Regions from separate parts of the Streptomyces sp. M2CJ-2 genome, predicted to be linked through region 3. Evidence: riboswitches for the same ligand, from Rfam matches in the RefSeq annotation. Region 3 holds a riboswitch; each other region holds the start of a gene.

Region 1 (7,932 bases), on a different contig from region 3:
CGGCCGCGGACGACGCTCCGCTTGAGGCCCTTGGCCTCGGCGGTGCGGACGTAGTCCTCGTCCTGCACCTCGAGGACGCTGGCGCGGGTCATGCGCACGATGACCGCGAGCGGGATGGAGGACAGGGCGACGGCAGGCAGGACCAGGTGGTGGAGCGCGTCCCCGGTGGCGTCGAACTCCCCGGTGAGGATGCCGTCCAGGACGGCGAGACCGGTCACGCTCGTGGCGTCGATGCCGGTCTCCTGGCGTCCGGAGACGGGGAAGAACCCGAGCTCGACGGCGAAGACGCTCTTGAGGATCAGGGCAAGGAAGAAGACCGGGATGCAGATGCCGATGAGCGAACCGGAGACCGCGGTGACGTCGAGCCAGCCGCCGCGGTTGCGGGCGGCGAAGTAACCGAGCGGGATGCCGACGACCACGGCGATGAGGATCGCGAGGAGGGACAGCTCCACGGTCGCGGGGAAGCGCTGGGCGAACTCGTCCCACACCGGCTGTCCGGTCTGGGTGGAGGTGCCCAGGTCGAGTTCGGCGATGCGCTTGAGGAAGCGCCAGTACTGGACGTAGACGGGCTGGTCCAGCCCGAGCGCACGGTTGATGCGGATTACTTCGGCCTCGGTGGCCTTTTCCCCCAGGATCGCTGAGGCGGGTCCGCCGGGCAGCCGGTCGAGCCACAGGAAGAGCAGTACCGACAGGCCGAGCAGCGTGGGTATGAGCTGGAGCAGTCTTCGTACGACGAGACGCAGCACCCCGCATGCCCCTTTCTTGCGTGATGTCTTACATGAATGGACCCGCCCGGCCGCCGGTTTCCGACGGCCGGGCGGACCCCCCGTTTTTCGTTTCTTCGTTTCCTGCCGCTTACGCGCTTACTTGAAGGAGGCCTCGGAGAAGACTTCCTGCGTCAGCGGGGAGACGTTCGGCGGGTTCACGTTCTTGCCGAAGGCGATGGCCGGCGGGGAGGACGAGACCGGGACACCCGGCAGGTACTCCATGACGACCTCGTTGGCCTTCTTGTAGGCGGCGACGCGCTCGTCGTGCTTGCCGAGCTTCGAGCCGGCGTTCACGGCGTCGAAGACCTTCTTGTCCTTGAAGCCCCACTGCTTGTCGTACCCGGAGAACCAGGTGCCGATGAAGTTGAAGCCGTCGTTGAAGTCACCGGTCCAGCCGAGCATGTGCAGGTCACAGGAGCCCGCCTCGGTGGCGTCCAGGTAGTCCGGGGCCCACTTCATGGCCTTCGGCGTGACGGTGATGCCGGACTTCTCCAGGTCGGCCTTCATCAGCTCGAACAGGTCCTGCGGGGCAGGCATGTACGGGCGGGTGACCTCGGTCGGGTAGCAGAAGTCGACCTTCAGCTTCTCCTGACCGGCCTTCTTCAGGAGCTTCTTGGCGGCGTCCGTGTCGAAGGGGTACTGCTTGACGTCCTTGGAGTAGCCCTCGATCGTGTCGGGCATGAACTGGTCGGCGACCTTGCCGCCCTCGGGCAGCTGGGTCTTGACCAGGTTCTCCCGGTCGATCGACTGCGCGATGGCCTGGCGGACTTCCTTCTTCTTCAGCGCGGGGTTGGCCTCCTGGCTCATACCCACGTAGAAGAGGTTGAAGACGCCACGGGTCGGGACGGCGAAACCCTCCTTCTCGAGGGTATTGACGTCGGCCGGAGCGACGAGGTCGTAGCCGTCGATGTCACCGGCCTGCAGCGCCTGGCGGCGCGTCTGCTCGTCGGAGATCGTGCGGAAGACCAGGTTCTTGATCTTCGCCTTCTCGCCCCAGTAGTCGTCGAAGCGCTCGAGGGAAACTTCCTTGTTGCCCTTGTTCCACTTCGTGATCTTGTACGGGCCGGTACCGGCGACCGTGCCGGCCTCCTGGCTGTACTTGGGGTACGTGATGGCGTCGCCCTTGGCGGAGGCGTCCTGCTTCTTGTACTCCTCGATCGCCTTCGGCGAGTGGATCGCCAGGGCGTTGAGGGAGAAGCCGCCGGGGAGGTTGGCGGAAGGCTCCTTGACCTCGATGACGGCGGTGTTCTCGTCCTTCGCGGTGCAGGACTTGTAGTTCGCCTCGGGCGCCTCCTTGTCCTCGTTCTTCGCGAAGCCGCCCATGATGGTCTGCCAGTAGTAGGAGACCGCGCTGGACTGGTAGGTGCCCGTCCAGTTGAACCAGTGGTCGTAGTTGGCGCAGACGGCCTCGGCGTTGAACGCCTCGCCGTCGTGGAACTTCACGTTCTTGCGGAGGTTGAAGGTCCAGACGGTGCCCTTGTCGTTGCTGGACCAGTCCTCGGCGAGACCGCCGACCATCTCGCTGCCGCCGGACTCGTGCTCGATGAGAGCCTCGAACGCCTGCCGCGTCACACGGAAGGTTTCACCGTCGCTCGCGAGGGAAGGGTCCAGGGAGCCTGGGTCACCGGCACCGGCGAAGACGAAGGTGTCCTTCCTGCCTTCGCTCTTGTTGTCACTGTCCCGTTCACTGGAGCAGCCCGTGGCGATCAGAGCGACCGCCACCGCGGCCGTGATCGCCCGAGCCGCTCGGGACTTGGTTATGCGCATATTGGGGCCACTCCGGGTCCGCTATGTGGATGCATCTTGACCGGCCGAACACTACAGATGTTCACAGCGAGTCGAGAACAGTCCGGATACCGGTGATACCTACCTGAGATCTGAACAGTTGACATAAGGGACGCTTCAGGCGCCCCTCCGCCGGGAAGTGACCGTCTCGAGACATCCGACATCCCCCCAACCGCCGCCCGATAAGCGCCGAACGGTGTGAAGAACGGGTGAAACCGCAGGTGACGGGCGGTCAGCCAGCCATAGCCGAGCGCACATGACCTGAAGACTGACGTGACATCAGTCTCGTCGACGGCACGAACGTCCGCCGCCGGCACTCATGTCCACCATCTGGACACCGTCACGCTGAGTCAGGAACGGCGGGCACGACGGCCCCGGCCGTCCCGGCCTCTCGCGGAGACGGCCCGGTCAGCGCTGGTGCGCGGGCGGGTAGCCGGAGCCGGCGACGGGGGGCGGAACGGCCCCGTGGGCCTCACGGTCGTAGAACGGGCGGGCGTTGGCCCGCAGCCACATGGCGACCGGGTCGTGCTCGTCGGTCATCGCGACGGTCGACACCGGGAGCCCGTCCGGGACGGCACCGATGGACTGCTGCATCATCGCGCGCACCGCGTCGACGGCCGGCGGCGAGGTGTCGTACACGTCGAGTCCGATGGCGAGGTACGGCGCGCCCAGCGCCGGCTGCACCCAGGCGCGGCGCAACGCGCGCACGGCGGGCGTACGGTGCGCGTTCTGCGTGAGCAGGGCGTAGAACTGGGGGATCTCGATGGCGGGTTCGGACAGCCGCAGGGGCCCGGCGGGCTGCCGGTCGAGGCCGGTGGCGAGTCGGCGCAGATCGAGCCACGGGATGCCGAGGCCGCCGCCGGGGGCGTGCGGGTTGAGCCAGAGGCCGTAGCGGTCGGGGTAGAGGGCGCGGGCGGCCTCGAGGCCGTCGACCACCTCGTACGACCGGTTCCAGCCACTGGCGGACAGCTCCTGGGCGGAGGTCACGCAGGGCGCGTAGCCGAAGCCGTCGACCTCCATGTTCCCGTACTGGGCGTCCGGGGAGCCGGCCTGACCGTGCCACAGCAGCATCCAGACATGACCGGAGGAGGGGGTCGCGAGCGCGCGCAGCAACGCCTCATAGGCGTCGTAACGCCCGGGGGTCACCTGGCGCAGCATGTGCTCGACCTGTCCGGCCGCCGCGGTGCCAGCGCTCACTTTGTATCGCCCCTCCGTACAACACCCTCGCCCCAGCCAACGAACCTAGCTTAAGCCGCCCGCGGCCCGGGGGGCTCCGCCCGTCCGCCGGGCACCGGCGAGCCGACGGACGGGCGACCTCCCGCTCGCTCCGCCGGGCGGGTCAGCCCTCGCGCTGGTAGAAGGGGCGGACGCGGTCGCGCATCCATTCGCCGACCGGGTCCTGGGCCACGTCCAGGAGGACCAGGTTGACGGGCCACTTCACCGGCCGGAGGCCCAGCGCGCGGCCCAGGGCCTCGCCGGGCAGGGTCTGCAGATCGCCCTCCCACTGGGACAGTTCGACCCCGACGAACAGCACCGGGTCCGCGGTCTCGACCTCGGCGAGGCAGCGGCGTGCGGTGCTGACGACGCCGATCGCCTCGAACTCCGCGCCCGCGGCGGCGAGGAAGTCCACCGGATCGTCCTGCCAGTCGGGCTCGAACAGCTTGACCCGGCCGCCGCCCGCCGGACCGTCCAGCGGGCCGCGTCCGGCGCGGCACAGTTCGGCCACGGCGGGCGGCGGCAGCGGGACGCCGACCACGCCGCCGGGGTTCACCGCGATCCCGGCCTGCGGCGGCAGACCCCGCGCGAACTCCACCGCGGGCGCGACGGTGAACGACATGTGGGAGCCGACGACCTGGCGGAACTGTTCCTCGGAGCTGAAGACCGGGACGTACGCCTGTCCCTCGATCTCCAGGGTGGGCAGGTCCAGCGGGCCGCTGTGCGGGCCGCCGCCGTTCGGCAGCGGAACCCAGACGAAGCTCCTGCCCAGCACCTCGATGATCCGGCCGTCCGCCGAGGGCACGCCGAGGGAGGCGGAGAGCACCTCCTCCAACTCGTTGCCGGGCCATCCTCCGTGCGGATGGGGGTGAGTCTGTGCCGGGAAGTCCGCGGAGAAGCCCGCCGGGAAGTCCATCTGCCTACCGCCTGCCTGGAACCACTGCTGTGGCTGAAAAGGCTAACCGCTGCCGCGCCGCGGCCGTCAGCCCGTGCGACCGCCCGCCCCCTGCGGCCGTCAGCCCGTGAAGTCGATGCGGCGCAGCGCGTTCGCCGCGTCCCGGTCGACCAGGACCGCCGAGCCGCAGCCCGCGGGCGGGTCGCCGCGCTCCACGGACCGCAGCAGCCGGTGGACGGCGGTGCGGTGCCGCAGGAAGGCGTACCGGGAGACGCCGCGGCCGCGCTCACGCTGGCCGTCCAGCGCCTGTTCCGGGGGGACGTCGAGCAGCAGCAGATGCAGCCCCGCGCCCCGGCGGCGGGCCTCGCGGGCCAGCCAGCGGCGCACCCAGGCGTGGGTACCGCAGTCGTGCACGACGACCCCCTCGCCGGTGCGCAGGGCGCGGCGCAGCCCGGCGTAGTGGTCGAGGCGGACCAGGGGCCGGTACACCCCGTACGGCAGGAGGCGCGGCATGCGGCGGTCCCAGCGGTCGCGGGTGTCCTGGGAGTCGATCCGGGTGCCGTGCACCGCGCGCCGCATCAGTGTGGATTTGCCGCTGCCGGGCAGTCCGGTGACCACCACGAGGTCGCGGGGGCCGAAGCGCAGGGCGTGCGGACCGCGGCCGGCGCTCTCGCGCAGGTCGCGGACGACGGGCGCCGGCAGCGCGCCGTGGGCCTCCCCGGCCGAAGGGGCCTGCTGCCCGGGCGGCGCGACACCCGTGGTGGCGTACGCCGTGGTCCTGTTCACCGTGAGTCCTCCCCTGGGGCAGGCGCCTGAGCACCGTCCCCACCGAGTGTAAAGAGACGGTAACGGCGGAGCCTCTTCATTCCGTCCGTTTCCCGACACAGACCTGTCACAGCCGTCCGTACAGGCCTGGACACCCTGTGCGTACGAGGGAAAGGTCCCCCTGCCGAAGCCCCACGATGCATGCAATGATGAGCGCGCCAACTGCATACCGGCCGTTTGAATCCGCGCGGGAGAGTCCCTGGCATATTTCGCCGGGGCGCCGAAGGAGCAAGTCCCTCCCTTGAATCTCTCAGGCACCGTTACCGCGCGGGCCAGGCACATCTGAAAAGCGGGCCGCCGTGCGAGTTTCCGGCGGCTCCACCCAAGGTGCAAGCCGTGACGTCCCCTGCGCGGACGGTCATGGCGAACCTCTCAGGTTCCGATGACAGATGGGGAGGAACGTCCTCACCCTCCCCGTGCCCGGCCCCGGCCGACGGGGGACCCCATCGCCCTGGGAGACCGACCGATGAGCAGTACCGAACTCCGCCGGACAGCGCTCGACGCCCTGCATCGTTCGCTCGGCGCCACGATGACCGACTTCGCCGGCTGGGACATGCCCCTGCGCTACGGCTCCGAGCGCGACGAACACAACGCCGTGCGCACGAAGGCGGGCCTCTTCGACCTCTCGCACATGGGCGAGATCACCGTCACCGGCCCGCAGGCGGCGCGGTTCCTGGACTACGCCCTGATCGGCAACATCGGGACCGTCAAGCCCGGCCGCGCCCGCTACACCATGATCTGCAACGAGGACGGCGGCATCCTGGACGACCTGATCGTCTACCGGCTCGGTGAGCCCGAGGCCCCCGAGTACCTGGTCGTCGCCAACGCCTCCAACGCCCAGGTGGTGCTGGACGCCCTCGTGGAGCGGTCGGCGGGCTTCGACGCCGAGGTCCGCGACGACCGCGACGCGTACGCGCTGATCGCGGTGCAGGGCCCCGAGGCCGCCGGCATCCTCAAGACCCTGACCGATTCCGACCTGGACGGCCTGAAGTACTACGCCGGCCTGCCCGGTACGGTCGCCGGCGTCCCCGCGCTCATCGCCCGTACCGGCTACACCGGCGAGGACGGCTTCGAGCTGTTCGTCGCGCCGGAGCACGCGGTCGAGGTGTGGCAGGCGCTGACCGGGGCGGGCGAGGGCGTGGGGCTGGCCCCGTGCGGGCTGGCCTGCCGGGACACGCTGCGCCTGGAGGCCGGCATGCCGCTGTACGGCAATGAGCTGAGCGCCTCGCTGACGCCGTTCGACGCCGGGTTCGGCCGGGTCGTGAAGTTCGAGAAGGAGGGCGACTTCGTGGGCCGTGCCGCCCTGACCGAGGCCGCCGCCCGCGCCGAGCGGACCCCGCCCCGCGCCCTGGTGGGCCTGGTCGCCGAGGGCCGCCGGGTCCCGCGCGCCGGGTACCCGGTGGTGTCCGGCGGCGAGGTGATCGGCGAGGTCACCTCCGGCGCGCCCGCACCGACGCTGGGCAAGCCGATCGCGATGGCGTACGTCGACGTGGCTCACTCGGCGCCGGGCACCCCGGGCGTGGGCGTGGACATCCGCGGCAGCCACGAGCCGTACGAGGTCGTGGCGCTGCCGTTCTACCAGCGGCAGAAGTGACACCGTCCTAGGACGTGGGCCGCGTGCGCAGCCGCATCAGCCGGCCCCGTGCCCCCGGCCCCCTTTCATCCCCATTTCCCCCGTCCCCCCTTCACCCCTTTCACCCCCTTTCCTCGCCGTCGGTCCCGGCGGTCCCTCGCACACAGGAGGATCCAGATCATGAGCAACCCCCAGCAGCTGCGTTACAGCAAGGAGCACGAGTGGCTGACGGCCGCCGAGGACGGCGTGTCGACGATCGGCATCACGGAGCACGCGGCCAACGCGCTCGGCGACATCGTGTTCGTCCAGCTTCCCGGGGTCGGCGACACCGTGACCGCGGGTGAGACCTGCGGCGAGCTGGAGTCGACCAAGTCGGTCAGCGACCTGTACTGCCCGGTCACCGGCGAGGTCACCGAGGTCAACGAGGACGTGGTGAGCGACCCGTCGCTGGTGAACTCGGCCCCCTTCGAGGGCGGCTGGCTGTTCAAGGTGCGGGTGAGCGACGAGCCGGCCGACCTGCTCTCGGCCGCCGAGTACGACGCCTTCATCCAGGGCTGAGGAGGCCGTAACCCCATGTCGCTTCTGAACACCCCGCTGCACGAGCTCGACCCGGCCGTCGCGGCGGCGGTCGACGCCGAGCTGCACCGCCAGCAGTCCACCCTCGAGATGATCGCCTCGGAGAACTTCGCCCCGGTCGCGGTCATGGAGGCCCAGGGCACGGTCCTCACCAACAAGTACGCCGAGGGCTACCCCGGCCGCCGCTACTACGGCGGCTGCGAGCACGTCGACGTGATCGAGCAGATCGCCATCGACCGGGTCAAGGAACTCTTCGGCGCCGAGCACGCCAACGTGCAGCCGCACTCGGGTGCGCA
Region 2 (7,932 bases), on a different contig from region 3:
ACACGGGATCGGGGGACCGGATCGGCCACCTGATCCCGGCCCGACTACCCAAACGTCCCGGGCACGGCCTAGGGTTGCTGTGTGAACGAGCTCGATGTCGTAGGTGTCCGGGTCGAAATGCCCTCGAACCAACCGATCGTGCTGCTGCGCGAAGTGGGAGGCGACCGGTACCTCCCCATCTGGATCGGGCCGGGGGAGGCTACGGCCATCGCCTTCGCCCAGCAGGGCATGGCTCCGGCGCGCCCGCTGACCCACGACCTCTTCAAGGACGTGCTGGAAGCCGTCGGCCAGGAGCTCACGGAAGTGCGCATCACGGATCTGCGCGAGGGGGTCTTCTACGCGGAGCTGGTCTTCGCCAGCGGCGTGGAGGTGAGTGCCCGGCCGTCCGACGCCATAGCGCTGGCGCTGCGCACGGGGACGCCGATCTACGGCAGTGACACAGTCCTCGACGACGCGGGGATCGCCATCCCGGACGAGCAGGAGGACGAGGTGGAGAAGTTCCGCGAGTTCCTCGACCAGATCTCGCCGGAGGACTTCGGCTCCAGCAGCCAGTGAGCGGCGGTGACCGTCCCGCCGGATTCCCGCTCGGACCGGTGGTGCACGAGGGCGCCGCACGGCCCGCGCAGAAGGCATTCGGCTAGCCTTTCCCCGCGGTGGGGCACGGGAAACCACTCTTAGGGTGATTATCACTCGGCGTGCCGAGTGTGGCGATCGTTGACGCACCCTTGGTGACTGCCTACCGTCGAGGAGGCAGGTCGAGGACGGAGGTCGGCGTGAGAAGCACCGGCGACGGTACGGCTGGGGGCGTCCCCGGACACGGTCTCGGGGCGAGCGGTCCGTACCCTCACCCAGGCCCTCAGCTCCGCGCGAGCGGGGCGTATGCCCATCACGGCAGTGCGGCCGATCATGCTCCGCAGCGGCCGGCGGCCGTGCCGAGCAGCGGAGGGGCGACGACGTCCATGGTGTCCGAGGAGATCGGCTATCGCGGCCCCACGGCCTGCGCGGCCGCCGGCATCACCTACCGGCAGCTGGACTACTGGGCCCGCACGGGCCTGGTCGAGCCGAGTGTGCGGCCCGCGCACGGCTCCGGGACACAGCGGCTGTACAGCTTCCGGGACGTCGTCGTCCTGAAGATCGTCAAGCGGTTCCTGGACACCGGCGTGTCGCTGCAGAACATTCGTACCGCCGTCCAGCATCTGCGGGAGCGAGGCTTTCGTGACCTGGAGCGCATGACGCTGATGAGTGACGGTGCCACGGTCTACGAGTGCGACACGCCGGATGAGGTCCACGCCCTCCTCCAGGGCGGCCAGGGGATTTTCGGGATCGCCGTCGGTGTGGTGTGGCGGGATGTCGAGAGCGCGCTGTCCCAGTTGCACGGGGAGCGTGTCGACACCGGGGAGACGCTGATCGGGCCCAACCCGGCGGACGAGCTGGCGCGGCGGCGGAACCGCGCGGTCTGAGCCGTCGGGGCGCGCTGAGCGACCCGTGCCGTCCGGGGCGGTCGGTGGCCGGCCCGTGCGGCAGGGCGTTGTCAGTGGCGTAGGGCAGCATCGGAGATGTGAGATCCGCGCCTACCATCATGCATCTCGACATGGACGCCTTCTTCGCCTCGGTGGAGCAGGCGTCCAAGCCGAGCCTGCGAGGGAAAGCCGTGGTGGTGGGCGGGCTCGGGCCGCGTGGAGTGGTCGCCACCGCCTCGTACGAGGCCCGGCTCTTCGGCGTGCGTTCCGCGCTGCCCATGGCGCAGGCGCGGCGGCTCGCGCCGAACGCGGCGTATCTCGTGCCGCGCTTCGCGTTCTACCGGTCGATCAGCGACCAGGTGATGGGGCTGCTGCGGGCGTTGTCGCCCCTGGTGGAGCCCTTGAGCCTGGACGAGGCGTTCGTGGACCTGGAAGCCGGCGGGGCGGCCTGGGACGAGCGATCGGCCCGGCTGGCCGGGGCGAGACTGCGAGCGGACATACGGGCGGTCACCGGGCTCACCGGGTCCGTCGGGCTCGCCGCATCCAAGATGCTGGCGAAGATCGCCTCGGAGCAGGCGAAGCCCGACGGGCTGGTGCTCATCGAGCCGGGGAGGGAGCGGGCCCTGCTGGCGCCCCTCCCGGTCCGGACGCTGCCGGGAGTGGGGCCCGCCACCGGTGACCACCTGCGCAGGGCCGGGATCCACACGGTCGACGAGCTCGCCGAGGCCGGGGAGGACGAGCTGGTGCGGTTGCTCGGCAAGGCACACGGACACGCGCTGTACGCCATGGCCCTGGCGCGGGACGAACGGCCCGTGGTGGCCGAGCGGGAGACGAAGTCGGTGTCGGTCGAGGACACGTATGACGTGGACATTCACGACCGGGTGCGGGTCGGTACGGAGGTACGGCGGCTCGCCGATCGCTGTGTGCGCAGGCTGCGGGGAGCAGGGCTGGCGGGACGGACCATCGTGCTGAAGGTGCGACGCTACGACTTCTCGACGCTCACCCGGTCCGAGACGCTGCGGGGGCCCACGGACGATCCGGCGGTGGTGCGCGAGGCGGCGGCGCGGCTGCTGGACTCGGTCGACACGACAGGCGGAGTACGGCTGCTGGGCGTGGGAGTCAGCGGACTCGCGGACTACACCCAGGAGGACTTGTTCGCACAGGCGGCGGTGGGCCGGGGGGAGGAACCGCCGGGCGAGGAGGACCAGCCGGCCGCACCCACGGAGGAAGGGCGGCAGACGAGTGCGGAGCGGAGTTGGCCGGCCGGGCACGATGTACGGCACACCGAGTACGGGCACGGGTGGGTCCAGGGCAGCGGCCTGGGGCGGGTCACGGTCCGGTTCGAGACGCCGGACTCGGCGGTGGGGCGGGTGAAGACCTTCCGTACCGACGACCCGGCCCTGCAACCGGCGGATCCGCTGCCACTGGTGGATCGAAGCCCCGGGGAGGGCGAGAGGCCGCGGGCCGACGCGGAGACGGGCGACGGCTCCGGGGCGGCTCCCGAGGTCATGGATCCCGGGCACTCGCAGCTGTGAGTGGGCCGTGGGCTTCGTGCTCCCGGCTCCCGGCTCCCGGGGCCGTCAGGCCGGGCGGTCGTCGCGGTCGGCGAGTTTGCCGAAGTCGCGGTCCGGAAGCGGGGGAGGCGCGGAGATGTCCAGACCGTAGTGGTGGTAGAGCTGGAGCTCCTGCTCCGGGGAGAGGTGGCGGCCCACGCCGAAGTCGGGGGCGTCCTTGATCAGGGCGCGTTCGAAGGGAATGTGGAGACTGCCGTCGATCAGCTCGCTCGGCTCCAGGGGGACGAAGGCGTCCCTGCTGAACAAGCCGGTGCGTATCGCCGCCCACTCGGGTATGCCGGTGGCGTCGTCGAGATAGACCTCGTCGATGGTGCCGATCCGGGTTCCGTTGCGGTCGAACGCCTTGCGGCCGATCAGGTTGCGCGGATCGATGTCGGTCTGCACGGGCCCTCCACTGGTCGCAATCCGCAATCATTCGTCAGCACTACGAAACGGCACAATCGGTCCGGCGGCCACTCGAAGGTCCGGGGGTTGCCCTCGCTGGTACGCTGACAGCGGCTGCTGACCCCGTGCGGGAGAGTCCTCCGGACACCACCGGAGGGCGCCGAAGGAGCAAATCCTCCCCGGAAACTCTCAGGCCCACGTACCGCATGGACGAGGTCACTCTGGAAAGCAGGGCGGGTGTCGACGGCTCCCGCTCTCACCGACGGTGAAAGCCGGGCGCCCTGCGGCGGTCCGGTGAAGCTCTCAGGTTGAGATGACAGAGGGGGAGGCCGTCCGGGCACCCGTCATGGTGCCCCTCGAAGGTCGTCAGACCAGGAGGCCTCCACAATGACCGCCCACCGCATTCCCCTCTCCGAGCTCGAACAGGGAACGCCCTTCGAGCAGCGGCACATCGGCCCCGACCACGAGGCCCGCGCCAAAATGCTCGCGCAGGTCGGCTACGGCTCGCTCGACGAGCTGACGGCCGCGGCGGTCCCGGATGTGATCAAGAACGCCGACGCGCTCGACCTGCCGGGCGCCCGGACCGAGCCCGAGGTGCTGGCCGAACTCCGGTCGCTGGCCGACCGCAACGAGGTGCTCGGCTCCATGATCGGGCTCGGGTACTACGGGACCTTCACGCCGCCCGTCATCCTGCGCAACGTGATGGAGAACCCCGCCTGGTACACGGCCTACACGCCGTACCAGCCGGAGATCTCGCAGGGGCGGCTCGAGGCGCTGCTGAACTTCCAGACCATGGTCGCCGAGCTGACCGGCCTGCCGACCTCCGGGGCCTCACTGCTCGACGAGGGCACGGCAGCCGCCGAGGCGATGGCGCTGTCGCGGCGCATGGGCAAGAACAAGAACGGTCTGTTCCTGGTCGACGCGGACGTGCTGCCGCAGACGATCGCCGTGATCGAGACCCGTGCCGAGCCGACCGGCGTCGAGGTCGTCGTCGCCGACCTGAGCGAGGGCATCCCCGCCGAGATCGCCGAGCGCGGGATCAACGGCGTGCTGATCCAGTACCCGGGGGCCTCCGGAGCCGTACGCGACATCAAGCCGGTGATCGACCGGGCGCACGAGCTGGGCGCGCTGGTCACCGTCGCCGCCGATCTGCTCGCCCTCACGCTGCTGACGTCGCCCGGCGAACTCGGCGCGGACATCGCGGTCGGCACGACACAGCGCTTCGGTGTGCCCATGGGCTTCGGCGGGCCGCACGCCGGATACATGGCCGTGCACGAGAAGATGGCGCGCAGCCTGCCCGGACGGCTCGTCGGTGTCTCCGTCGACGCGGACGGAGACCAGGCCTACCGGCTCGCGCTCCAGACCCGTGAGCAGCACATCCGCCGTGAGAAGGCCACCAGCAACATCTGCACCGCCCAGGTGCTGCTCGCCGTGATGGCCGGGATGTACGCCGTCTACCACGGTCCCGAAGGACTGCGGACCATCGCGTGGCGCACCCACCGTTACGCGACCGTCCTCGCCGAAGGGCTCCGGGCCGGCGGCGTGGAGATCGTCCACGGCTCCTACTTCGACACGCTGACCGCGCGGGTCCCGGGGCGGGGTGCCGAGGTCGTCGCCGCCGCGCGGGACAACGGCGTCAACCTGCTCCTCGTCGACGCCGACCACGTCTCGATCGCCTGCGACGAGACCACCACTCGGGCCCGGCTCGCCGCCGTGTGGAACGCCTTCGGCGTCGAGGCCGACGTCGCCGACATCGCGGCCCTGGACGCGGCAGCGCCCGACACCCTGCCGGACGCCCTGCTGCGCACCGACGAGTACCTGACGCACCCCGTCTTCCACCAGCACCGCTCCGAGACCGCGATGCTGCGCTACCTGCGCCGGCTCGCCGACCGTGACTACGCGCTGGACCGCGGGATGATTCCGCTGGGCTCCTGCACCATGAAGCTCAACGCGACCACGGAGATGGAGCCGATCACCTGGCCCGAGTTCGGGCAGCTGCACCCCTTCGCGCCGGCCGAGCAGGCCGAGGGCTACCTCACGCTCATCCACGAACTGGAGGAGCGTCTCGCCGAGGTCACCGGCTACGACAAGGTGAGCCTCCAGCCCAACGCGGGTTCCCAGGGCGAACTGGCCGGGCTGCTCGCCGTACGCGGCTACCACCGGGCCAACGGCGACGAGCAGCGCACCGTCTGTCTCATCCCGTCCTCCGCGCACGGCACCAACGCCGCCAGCGCCGTCATGGCCGGGATGAAGGTCGTCGTCGTGAAGACCGCCGAGGACGGCGAGGTCGACATCGACGACCTGCGGGCGAAGATCGAGCAGTACCGCGACGAGCTGTCGGTGCTGATGATCACGTACCCGTCGACGCACGGTGTGTTCGAGGAGCACGTCGCCGACATCTGCGCTGCGGTGCACGAGGCCGGCGGCCAGGTGTACGTGGACGGCGCGAACCTCAACGCGCTGGTCGGGCTGGCCAAGCCCGGGCACTTCGGCGGCGACGTCTCGCACCTGAACCTGCACAAGACCTTCTGCATCCCGCACGGTGGCGGCGGTCCCGGTGTCGGCCCGGTCGGGGTGCGGTCGCACCTGGCGCCGTACCTGCCGAACCACCCGCTCCAGCCCGGGGCCGGGCCGGAGACGGGGATCGGGCCGGTCTCGGCCGCCCCGTGGGGCTCCGCGGGCATCCTGCCCATCTCGTGGGCGTACGTCCGGCTCATGGGCGGCGAGGGGCTCAAGCGGGCCACCCAGGTGGCGGTGCTCAGCGCCAACTACATCGCCAAGCGCCTCGAGCCGCACTACCCGGTGCTCTACACCGGCCCCGGCGGGCTGGTCGCGCACGAGTGCATCATCGACCTGCGCCCGCTGACCAAGGCGACCGGCGTGAGCGTGGACGACGTGGCCAAGCGGCTGATCGACTACGGCTTCCACGCGCCGACCATGTCGTTCCCGGTGGCGGGAACGCTGATGATCGAGCCGACCGAGTCCGAGGACCTGGCCGAACTCGACCGGTTCTGCGAGACGATGATCGCGATTCGCGCGGAGATCGAGAAGGTCGGTTCCGGCGAGTGGCCCGCGGACGACAACCCGCTGCGCAACGCCCCGCACACCGCCGCCGCGCTCGGCACGGAGTGGGAGCACCCGTACAGCCGTGAGGAGGCCGTCTTCCCGACCGGTGTGAGCGCGGCCGACAAGTACTGGCCGCCGGTGCGCCGCGTCGACCAGGCCTTCGGCGACCGCAACCTGGTGTGCTCCTGCCCGCCGCTGGACGCGTACGACGACTGACGCCGAGGTCCCGGTCACCGGGACCGAGGAGTGGAAGGGCTCCGCCTCTGCCGTACGGCAGAGGCGGAGCCCTTCGGCGTACCGCTTCCGTCAGACGCGGTCGATATGGACGTTTGTCGACTTCACGCGGGCGGTGGCCTCCATGCCGACCTCCAGTCCGAGCTCCTCGACGGCCTCGCGGGTCAGCAGCGAGACCAGGCGGTGCGGACCCGCCTGGATCTCGACCTGGGCCGCCACGTCGCCGAGTTTGATCGCGGTGACGATGCCGGGGAAGGCGTTGCGGGCCGAGGTGTACGGCGTGCCCTCCTCGGTGGCACCGGCCTTCGCGAGGTCGACGGAGAACGCGGCCAGGTCCCGCCCGTCGACGAGCCGTCGTCCGCCTTCGTCGCGTCGGGTGGTGAGCCGGCCCGCGTCCGCCCAGCGTCGGGCGGTGTCCGGGCTGACGCCGAGCAGCCGCGCTGCCTGGCCGATCGTGTAGGACTGCATGCCGATCACGATAGGCGGCGAGCGAAGCCGGGCGGACGCGGATCCGCCCGGTGGAGCTCAGGCGGTGGTCATCACCGCGGGGCCCCCGGGACGCTGCGGGGCGATGCTCCTGCCGTCGGGCAGGAGTTCACCGGTGTCCTCGAAGAGCACGACACCGTTGCACAGCAGGCTCCAGCCCTGCTCCGGGTGGTGCGCCACGAGACGGGCGGACTCCCGGTCGGCGGATTCGGCTGAGGGGCACGGTGACGGATGCTGGCACATGGATGGGATCTTTCGCTCTGTTGTGACCTGTGGGTTGGCTGTTGTCTCTGTTGCGCGGCGTGAAACCTCGTTCATGGCCGCCCCCCGTTGTCATAGGTCGGTCGGAAACAAGTGTTGCCCTCTGGACGGCGATCCGCAGGGATTTCGCGGCACCGCCCCTCACTGGTCGATGACGCGTCACCCACGCGGACGGTTCACCTCAACTGCACTGTCACTTCGGGTGGTTCCGCATGGCCGGATGAGGCTAGTCCGAGGGGGCGGAGCGCTCGGGGCGCGCGCGTGCCCCGCCGCGGGGATCGGGCGGCGGGGCACGGGAGTGGTCGTGCGGGAGTGAGGGGCGGGACGCGCGTGTGATCGCGCGTCGGTCAGGCGGGTGAGCCGAGCAGGCGGTTGGGCGTCACCCGGTGGGTCAGCACCGGGAGGAGTTCCGCGACCAGGTGCGGGCGGTGGGCCGCGATGCCGGGCGGCGCGGGGGCGAGCGGGAC
Region 3 (7,932 bases):
TGAAACGATCACTAGACTCCCAGGTCAGCGCTTCGCTCACCTAGTGATCGTTAACGGATTTGTCAGATGCGGGTCCCGATGCCCGCGCTTCCGGAAAAGGAAAAACGCATGTGGAGTGCTCAGGACGTGGCGCGGGATCAGGTCCGGCGTCAGGCGGATGGCCTGGACGTCGCCGCCGTTGCGGAAAAGGTCGCGGAGGCCGCTGTCCGTGAGCGGGAGACCGCGGAGCAGTCGAGGGGGAACGGTTCCTTCTACCAGTTCGAGATGGACCGGGAGCGGTTGGCTGCCATCTGGCTGGCCAAACACGCTGAGTGGCAGCGCGTCAGAAACCTGATGACTGCAGCCGGCTGGAGCGTGTACGAGCCGGAACGGGACGCTCAGGGCTCGGTGTGGGCCCGCGAGCGTGAGGAACGGCTTGCCGGTGCTCTTGCGGCACAGGCCGCCTCCGGGGAACGACAGGGGGAGGAAGCGGATGAACTGCGAGCGGAAGTCAGGCTGTCCGCCACGTCCAGCCGGCTGGTCCGGACGGTGGCCGGACGGACGGGGCTGCGCCCCGCTCAGGTCCTGGCCCAGCTCGCCGAGCGGATCGTCGTGGGCGAGGACGGCACGGTGTCCGTCCCGCCCTTCACGCCGTCCTGGTGATTTCCGAAACGAGCGGAGGAGCGGGGAAATGCCGGGTATTCAGCTTCGAGAACACCGGGTGGCCAGAAAGCGGGTTTCCGTGAGTGAGCCGTTTCCAACCTGATCAGGATGCCAGGCTGTTGGCGGGCAACGGCTGCCGGTGACGACGAAGCCCCTGGTGGACGCATCCCGGTGAGGATTGCCCGTGTCCGCCAGGAGCTTCGCGCTTGTCCACCCGTCGATCGACCTTTCCAGCAGCCCTTGCGGCACCTGACCGAGCCGTTCACGATTCGCTGACGCTTGCCTCGGCGGTCTGCGTCGCATCGCAGAGGGGGGCGGGCTCAGCGCGGGCACCAGGTGCGCGCCTCCAGGTGAAGGATGTGGGCGCCGGGGCGGATGCGTCCGGTCTCCACGAGCCACTGGCGGACGGTGGCGGTGACGTCTTCGCCCGCTGCGTCGACGCGGCGGGCGAAGACGGCTGCGTCGTGGCCACCGGTCTGCGCGGAGCCGTAGGAGCGCTCCTCGGTGTGGTCCGCGCGCTGACGGACGCGGGCCTTCGTGCCGCCGGCCGTGGTGCGGCGGGTGACGTACCGGCCTGCGGCTGACCGACGTCAGCGGGCCTCGACGTCCCAAACGGCCTTCACGGCCTCCCAGGGCCGGGACCCGCTTCCATCTGCCCAGCACACCAACGCCTGCCGGTCCACGCACACGATCCCGCACTGCTCGGCGTACTCCACCGCCGGCGCGGTGAAGCTGCTGGTGGTGACCAGGACAGCGACGTCGGCTTCGTGGATGGCGAAGCAGGTGCCGCCGAAACGCTGCATGTCCTGAGAACCGACCCGGTGGGAGTCGCCGTAGCGCTTGCACTGGATGACGACCCGCCACCCCTCGGGGGACACGGCTACGACGTCGGCGCCCAAATCCCCGGCACCGCCCACGACTTCCACATCGGAACAGCCGTCACGCTCACAGAGGGAGGCGACCGCGGCCTCGAACTCCTCGGCGTCCAGGGCGTCATAGTCGATGTCAATGTCGAAAGCCACTCGCTGCCGAGGAACGGTCACGGTCTCCCACGCCTCGGCCGCCTCCGTCGCCGCCTCGTCGAGCGCGGCCGCGGCCCGTCGTGCCGCTCTCGCCAGGTGAAGGCGGCGCCCCAGGCCCGCGATGCCTGCAACACCCAGCAGGAGCAGGACCAACGCCCAGCCGGGACGCCGCTCGGCGATGTCGACCGCCGTGCGGGCCCCGAATCCCAGGATGCCCACCACCACGGCCAGAAGGACGAAGAACAAAGCTGTCGAGCGCAGGTCGAACACACGCCGACGGTTCACGGGCGGCGTACGACGCACGGGGACGGCCACGGGATGAGCTCCCTCCTCGGGATCGACACAAAGATCACTTCCTCCGTCTGCCCAGAACCCGACGTTATTTGGGCGAGAAGATTGCCGTTTACGGCCGGACACGGCACCGCGATCTTCTTTGCGAACGAGCCGATGGCGGAACCCACCACGCAAAACATCCAGCCCCACACACGGGCAGCCCCCTCAAAGGCGCCGGCCAGCACACCTACGACCACAACACCCACGGCAAACACCAGCACCCGCACAGACCGCACAGACCGCACAGACCGGCAAAAAACCGGGCCAGGCAGACCACATCGCTCTCCGCCCGCCTGCCCGGGCACACGGCCCGGACAGACATGAGTGATCTTGGTCGAAAACCCGTCCACCAGGAGCTTCGCTGTTCCGTGCAGACCTCACCTGCCAACGCCCCCGGCCGCACAGCCAGGATGAAAAGGCTCAGGGTAGCTGCCTATTGCATCCAAAGCCTCGGGGGTGATCGAATGTGCGTCCGGCAATCGGTGTTCTTGACGTTACGCAGAGGGTGTCGCACATGATGGGCCGCTGGTTGGCAAGCCGAACGAAACAGCATCAGACAGGCCCCCTGGCAGCTGTGCAGACTCCCTCGAATGCCGGGGCGCTGAGCTGCCGGGTCATCAGCCCGGCCAACGATCCGGTGCCGAACGCCCGATGCACGATCAGCGACACCGTGGGACGCACGCTGGTCGAAGGCGGGACGGATCCCTTCGGAACGTTCGTGGCCACGGTTCCGGCGGGAGAGTACCGGCTCGCGGTGTCCGCCGAGGGGTACCTGCCGTACCGGGTGCCGTGCACGGTCACCGAGAACTCCCTCGCCTCGCTCGGCGATGTGATCCTGCAGGCGGCACAGCCGCTGGAGATGCCCGCGCCGGGCGACTGGGAGATCGATCTGGCGCACTCCTCGATCTCCTGCACCGCGCGGCACATCGGGTTGGCCCGGGTGCACGGCCGGTTCAACTCCTTCGCGGGGGTGGTGCGGATCACCGACGACGCCACGCAGACGGCGATGCACGTGGTGATCGACGCGGGATCCATCGACACCAACATGAGAATGCGCGACGACCATCTGCGGTCCGCGGACTTCCTGGACGTGGCGCAGTTTCCGACCATCGAGTTCTACAGCGACCGGTTCGTGCCCCGGGGCGGCAACCGGTGGGACGTCATCGGTGAGCTGTGGCTGCGCGGGGTGGCGCGTACGGTCACGCTGGACATGGAATACCTCGGGCTCACCAACGGCATGCAGGGCGAGGCCCGGGCGGTCTGCCGGGTCACCACCGAACTGCACCGCGACGACTTCCAGGTGAGCTGGCAGACGATGCTGGCGCGGGGTATCGCCGCCGTCGGCCCCACCATCCGGGTCGACATCGACGTGCAGGTCGTGCCCCAGAGCTGACCGGCCGACCTGCGTCCGCTGCGCCGAAAGCGCCCGGCAAGGGCTCTTGCGAGCGAAGTGGGACACGCGCTGCCAACAGCGGCGGCCGGGCCCGTGCCTGCCACCGCGCACGTACTGCAGGCGAATGGCCTGCTGGAAGATCGCGTGTTCGACCCGGCCGAAGCCGACCAGGGAACTTGTCGGCGGCGTTCCCTGGCTCGACGAAACCCCGGAGGCCGGCGCCGCCCGCGAGGTCCGGAGCGAGGCGCCGGCCGTCTTCTGGCGTGCGCCCGCCGAGGTCAGCGGGCGCACGGCTGAGGTCTTCGCGACCAGGCGCCGGAACCCCCGGACGACACTCCCCGCACAGAGCCACGGCGGCAGACGGCTCTCCCACGTCCGCGTCCGTGAACGGGGCGGCCCCGGCCGCCGGCGCACAAGGCGGACCCGATTTTCGGGACGGCCCGCGTCCTCGGGAAGGCGCAAACGGTCCTGAAACGCCGCCTTACCCGACAGTAAATGATCAATGTTCTCGCAGGTCTTGACCGGCTGCCGGTGCGGGCCTAGCCTCACATCGCCGCTCATCCCGCTGCGGGAGAGCACCGGGTCAGCCAGATCCGGGCGCCGAAGGAGCAACACCTCCCCGGAAACTCTCAGGCACCCCTACCGCTCGGGCAGGCACCTCTGAAAAGCAGGCGCTCCTGCGCCTCGCCCACGGTGCAAGCCGCGAACTTCCGCGGCGAAGCTCTCAGGCCGCATGACAGAGGGGGAGGCTCCACTCGGCAGCGCGGGTTCCTGCCCGTGCCCGACCTTTGAGGATCCCCCGATGGTTTTCTCGTTACCCCGCCCCCAGCCGCCGGTCACCCGTCGGTATCCCGGCTGAGCTCCGGCTTTCCCACCACGGCCGTCATGGGCCCACGCCTCCCTGAAGGCGTGTTCGGCGTGCCCGGCACCCTCCCCGCCGGCCGCCCCACCACTCATGTCGGCTCTTTGTGCCCACTCGCTCCCCCATGCGTGTGCGGCCGCCTCCTCAGGACACGCCTGTCACGGTCCGCACGCACCAAAGATCCACGAGGTTCGCACATGCACGACAGCAGTAAAGCCGTCCCGACCACCGCCCCGGCGCCCGGGACGGAGCCCGGACAGCCCCCCTCCCCCGCGGGCGAACAGCACCTCTCCCGGCAGTTGTCCAACCGGCACATCCAGCTGATCGCGATCGGCGGCGCCATCGGCACCGGCCTGTTCATGGGATCGGGCAAGACGATTTCGCTGGCCGGCCCCTCAGTGATCTTCGTTTACATGATCATCGGCGCGATGCTGTTCTTCGTGATGCGGGCGATGGGAGAGCTGCTGCTCTCCAACCTGCGCTACAAGTCCTTCGCCGACTTCGCCTCGGACCTTCTCGGTCCGTGGGCCGGCTTCTTCACGGGATGGACCTACTGGTTCTGCTGGATCGTCACCGGCGTGGCCGACGTCATCGCGATCGCCGGGTACGTGTCGTACTGGTGGGGAGGGCTCGCGCTGTGGATCCCGGCACTCGCGGCAGTCGTCCTGCTGATCGTCCTGAACCTGCCCACGGTGAAGGCGTTCGGTGAGACCGAGTTCTGGTTCGCACTGATCAAGATCATCGCCATCGTGACACTGATCGTCGTCGGATTCGGCATGGTACTGGGCGGCTTCCAGGCACCCGGGGGCGCCACCGCAAGCTTCTCCAACCTCTGGAACGACGGCGGCTTCTTCCCCACCGGCCCCATGGGGTTCGTCGCGGGATTCCAGATCGCAACCTTCGCCTTCGTCGGCATCGAACTGGTCGGCACCACTGCGGCGGAAACCAAGAACCCGGAACGGAACCTGCCCAAGGCGATCAACTCGATCCCGGTACGCGTGATGCTGTTCTACGTGGTGGCCCTGATCGCGATCATCACCGTCACGCCCTGGCGCCAGATCAGCCCGGACCGCAGCCCCTTCGTCGTGATGTTCACACTGGCCGGCCTCGGCATCGCCGCCTCCGTGATCAACTTCGTGGTGCTGACCTCTGCCGCCTCGTCCGCGAACTCGGGCATCTACTCGACCTCACGGATGGTCTACGGCCTGGCCCAGGAAGGCGACGCGCCGGCGAGGTTCGGCAAGCTCACCTCCAGGAAGGTACCGGTCAACGCCCTGCTCCTGTCCGGCCTCTTCCTGCTGCCCGGTGTCGTCATGGTCACCATGGGCGACTCGATCATCGAGGCCTTCACGCTGGTGACCACCATCTCGGCCCTGCTGTTCATGTTCGTCTGGTCGATCATCCTGATCTGCTACCTCGTGTACCGCAAGCGCCGTCCTCACCTGCACGAGGCGTCGACGTTCAAGATGCCTGGCGGCGTCGTCATGTGCTACGTCGTACTCGCCTTCTTCGCGTTCCTCGTCTGGGCACTGACCCAGAAGGAGGACACCCTGCAGGCGCTGCTGGTGACCCCGGTGTGGTTCGTCATCCTCGGCATCGCATGGACGGTACTCCGCCACCGCCGCCGTCAGGCCGGACAGACGGCGTCCCCGGCCGACTCCCCGGAACAGCCCCTGCACTGAGACGACCTCACCCCATGAGGGGCCCGCAGGCGCACCACCCGAGGCGGCGCTGACCCGGCTCACCGGCCCGGACTTCCCCACCTCCGAATGCGTGGTGTGACGGGCTGTACTGGCTGGGGCCGGACGCGGTCGTCGTGTGATTGCGGGATGGCGCCGCCGCCCTCCCAGAACCGACGTTCTGGGAGGGCGGCGGCGTGCCTGGAGCCGGCGGCGCCCGTGTCGCCCGGTGTCTCTCACGGGATGCCGGGGGGTGGAATCCGTCGCTAAATGGATGAGGGGCTTCGTGCCGTCCGACCGATGAACGAGTGTGCGGGAAAGGCTGGGACACGGCATGCGGAAGCGCAGTCTGCGGGACCTTCAGGTATCGGCCATCGGCCTGGGATGCATGGGCATGTCCGCCTTCTACGGATCCACCGATCGGGAGGAGGCGATCGCGACCGTCCGGCGCGCCCTCGACCTCGGGGTGAACTTCCTCGACACCGCGCAGATGTACGGGCCGCTCACCAATGAGTCACTCGTCGGCGAGGCGATCCGGGGACATCGCGCCGAGTACGTGATCGCGACGAAGTTCAACTACCGGATGGACAACGCCGTCCCCGGAGACATGAGCACGGTCGGCCCGCAGGACGGCTCGGCCGAGCACGTCCGGAGCTCGGTCCACGGCTCCCTGCAGCGTTTGGGGACCGACCACATCGACCTGTACTACCAGCACCGGGTCGACCCGGACGTACCCATCGAGCAGACGGTCGGCGCGCTGGGCGAGCTGGTCGCCCAGGGCAAGGTGCGGTACATCGGCCTGAGCGAGGCGAGCGCGGAGACCGTCCGGCGCGCCCACGCCGTGCACCCGATCACCGCGGTGCAGAGCGAGTACTCGTTGTGGTCACGGGACGTGGAGGCCGAGGTGCTGCCCGCCTGCCGGGAGCTGGGCATCGGCTTCGTGCCGTACTCGCCGCTCGGCCGCGGTTTCCTCGCCGGACGGTTCACCTCGCCGGGCGAGCTGGACGCGGACGACTGGCGCCGCGAGAACCCGCGCTTCAAGGACGCCAACCTGGAGGCGAACCTGCGGCTGGCGGCAAAGGTGAAGGAGATCGCCACCGAGAAGGACGTAACCCCGGCCCAGCTGGCCATCGCCTGGGTGCTGGCCCGGGGCGAGCACCTGGTGCCGATCCCGGGCACCAAGCGCCGCACCTACCTGGAACAGAACGCCGCCGCGGTCGACATCGCGCTGACCGAGGACGACCTGGCCCGCATCGACGCGGAACTGCCCGAGGCGGCAGGTGAACGATACGACGAGGCAGGGATGCGATCCGTCAATCGTTAGCCGGGGCGCGGCAGCAACTGCCAGGTTCTGCGTCTGGCGGGGGCGCAGCTCATCCGCACGGATCTGGCTGATCCGCGCACACCGACACCGGATCGTCTCGTACGGGACGATCCCATCGCGCTCGAGCACCAGTTCCTCGACTTCCCGGAGCGACAGCGGGAACCGGCCACGACGAATGTCACCCGTTCGGCCCCGTTCGCGCGCGGGCGCCCTCCCGGCACCTTCCGTGCGCTCCCCGGCCGGCCTCCGGATCCACCGCGGCCGACGGCACCGCGTCGCACGCCTGTGCGCCATACTGTCCCAAAAGGCGCGAAACGTCCGGCGAGTTCACGGAGGCGGACCCATGCAGGACAACGCCGAGCACGACGAGGGCCCCGTCGAGGAGCACGACCTGGACGACGGCGAACTCAGCGTCGAGGACGAGGCGGCCACGGCCCACGAAGACACCGACTCTCTCGGCGGTGAGCCGACCGACGCGGCTCCTGACGTCTTCCTCGACGTTCCCGTGCTGAAGGTCGACCAGATCGACTTGGACGTGGAGGACCTGCGGGCGCATGTCTCACTGCAGGCCGAGGTGTTGGACCTGTTGAAGTTGAACGTGGGCGCCGACGTCGCGCTCGGCCGGGTGCATCTGGGCATCTCGGGTGTGGAGGCGCAAGCCCAGCTCAAGGTGCGTC

What was found. Region 3 has a riboswitch for glycine ahead of cycA (D-serine/D-alanine/glycine transporter). Riboswitches for the same ligand answer to the same signal wherever they lie in the genome.
Region 1: linked by a shared signal. The riboswitch ahead of gcvT (glycine cleavage system aminomethyltransferase GcvT) and the one ahead of cycA (D-serine/D-alanine/glycine transporter) in region 3 are both predicted to bind glycine.
Region 2: linked by a shared signal. The riboswitch ahead of gcvP (aminomethyl-transferring glycine dehydrogenase) and the one ahead of cycA (D-serine/D-alanine/glycine transporter) in region 3 are both predicted to bind glycine.

The regions. Positions count from the first base shown of each region.
Region 1 covers NZ_JAESIF010000004.1:29,045-36,976, reverse strand. The annotation lists gene JL475_RS05735 (ABC transporter permease) at 1-746, opposite strand, end outside; gene JL475_RS05730 (ABC transporter substrate-binding protein) at 864-2,534, opposite strand; gene JL475_RS05725 (enhanced serine sensitivity protein SseB C-terminal domain-containing protein) at 2,961-3,710, opposite strand; gene JL475_RS05720 (enhanced serine sensitivity protein SseB) at 3,892-4,683, opposite strand; gene JL475_RS05715 (AAA family ATPase) at 4,783-5,448, opposite strand; glycine riboswitch at 5,666-5,763, shown strand; gene gcvT (glycine cleavage system aminomethyltransferase GcvT) at 5,954-7,081, shown strand; gene gcvH (glycine cleavage system protein GcvH) at 7,241-7,618, shown strand; gene glyA (serine hydroxymethyltransferase) at 7,634-7,932, shown strand, end outside.
Region 2 covers NZ_JAESIF010000066.1:18,703-26,634, reverse strand. The annotation lists gene JL475_RS31545 (bifunctional nuclease family protein) at 82-555, shown strand; gene JL475_RS31540 (MerR family transcriptional regulator) at 774-1,460, shown strand; gene JL475_RS31535 (DNA polymerase IV) at 1,559-2,995, shown strand; gene JL475_RS31530 (PRC-barrel domain-containing protein) at 3,041-3,418, opposite strand; glycine riboswitch at 3,537-3,633, shown strand; gene gcvP (aminomethyl-transferring glycine dehydrogenase) at 3,806-6,700, shown strand; gene JL475_RS31520 (molybdopterin-binding protein) at 6,791-7,186, opposite strand; gene JL475_RS31515 (DUF5999 family protein) at 7,244-7,447, opposite strand; gene JL475_RS31510 (hypothetical protein) at 7,813-7,932, opposite strand, start outside.
Region 3 covers NZ_JAESIF010000037.1:59,900-67,831, reverse strand. The annotation lists gene JL475_RS24935 (hypothetical protein) at 109-642, shown strand; gene JL475_RS24930 (hypothetical protein) at 993-1,226, shown strand; gene JL475_RS24925 (restriction endonuclease) at 1,233-1,934, opposite strand; gene JL475_RS24920 (YceI family protein) at 2,512-3,390, shown strand; glycine riboswitch at 3,949-4,045, shown strand; glycine riboswitch at 4,046-4,137, shown strand; gene cycA (D-serine/D-alanine/glycine transporter) at 4,450-5,934, shown strand; gene JL475_RS24910 (aldo/keto reductase) at 6,266-7,255, shown strand; gene JL475_RS24905 (hypothetical protein) at 7,599-7,932, shown strand, end outside.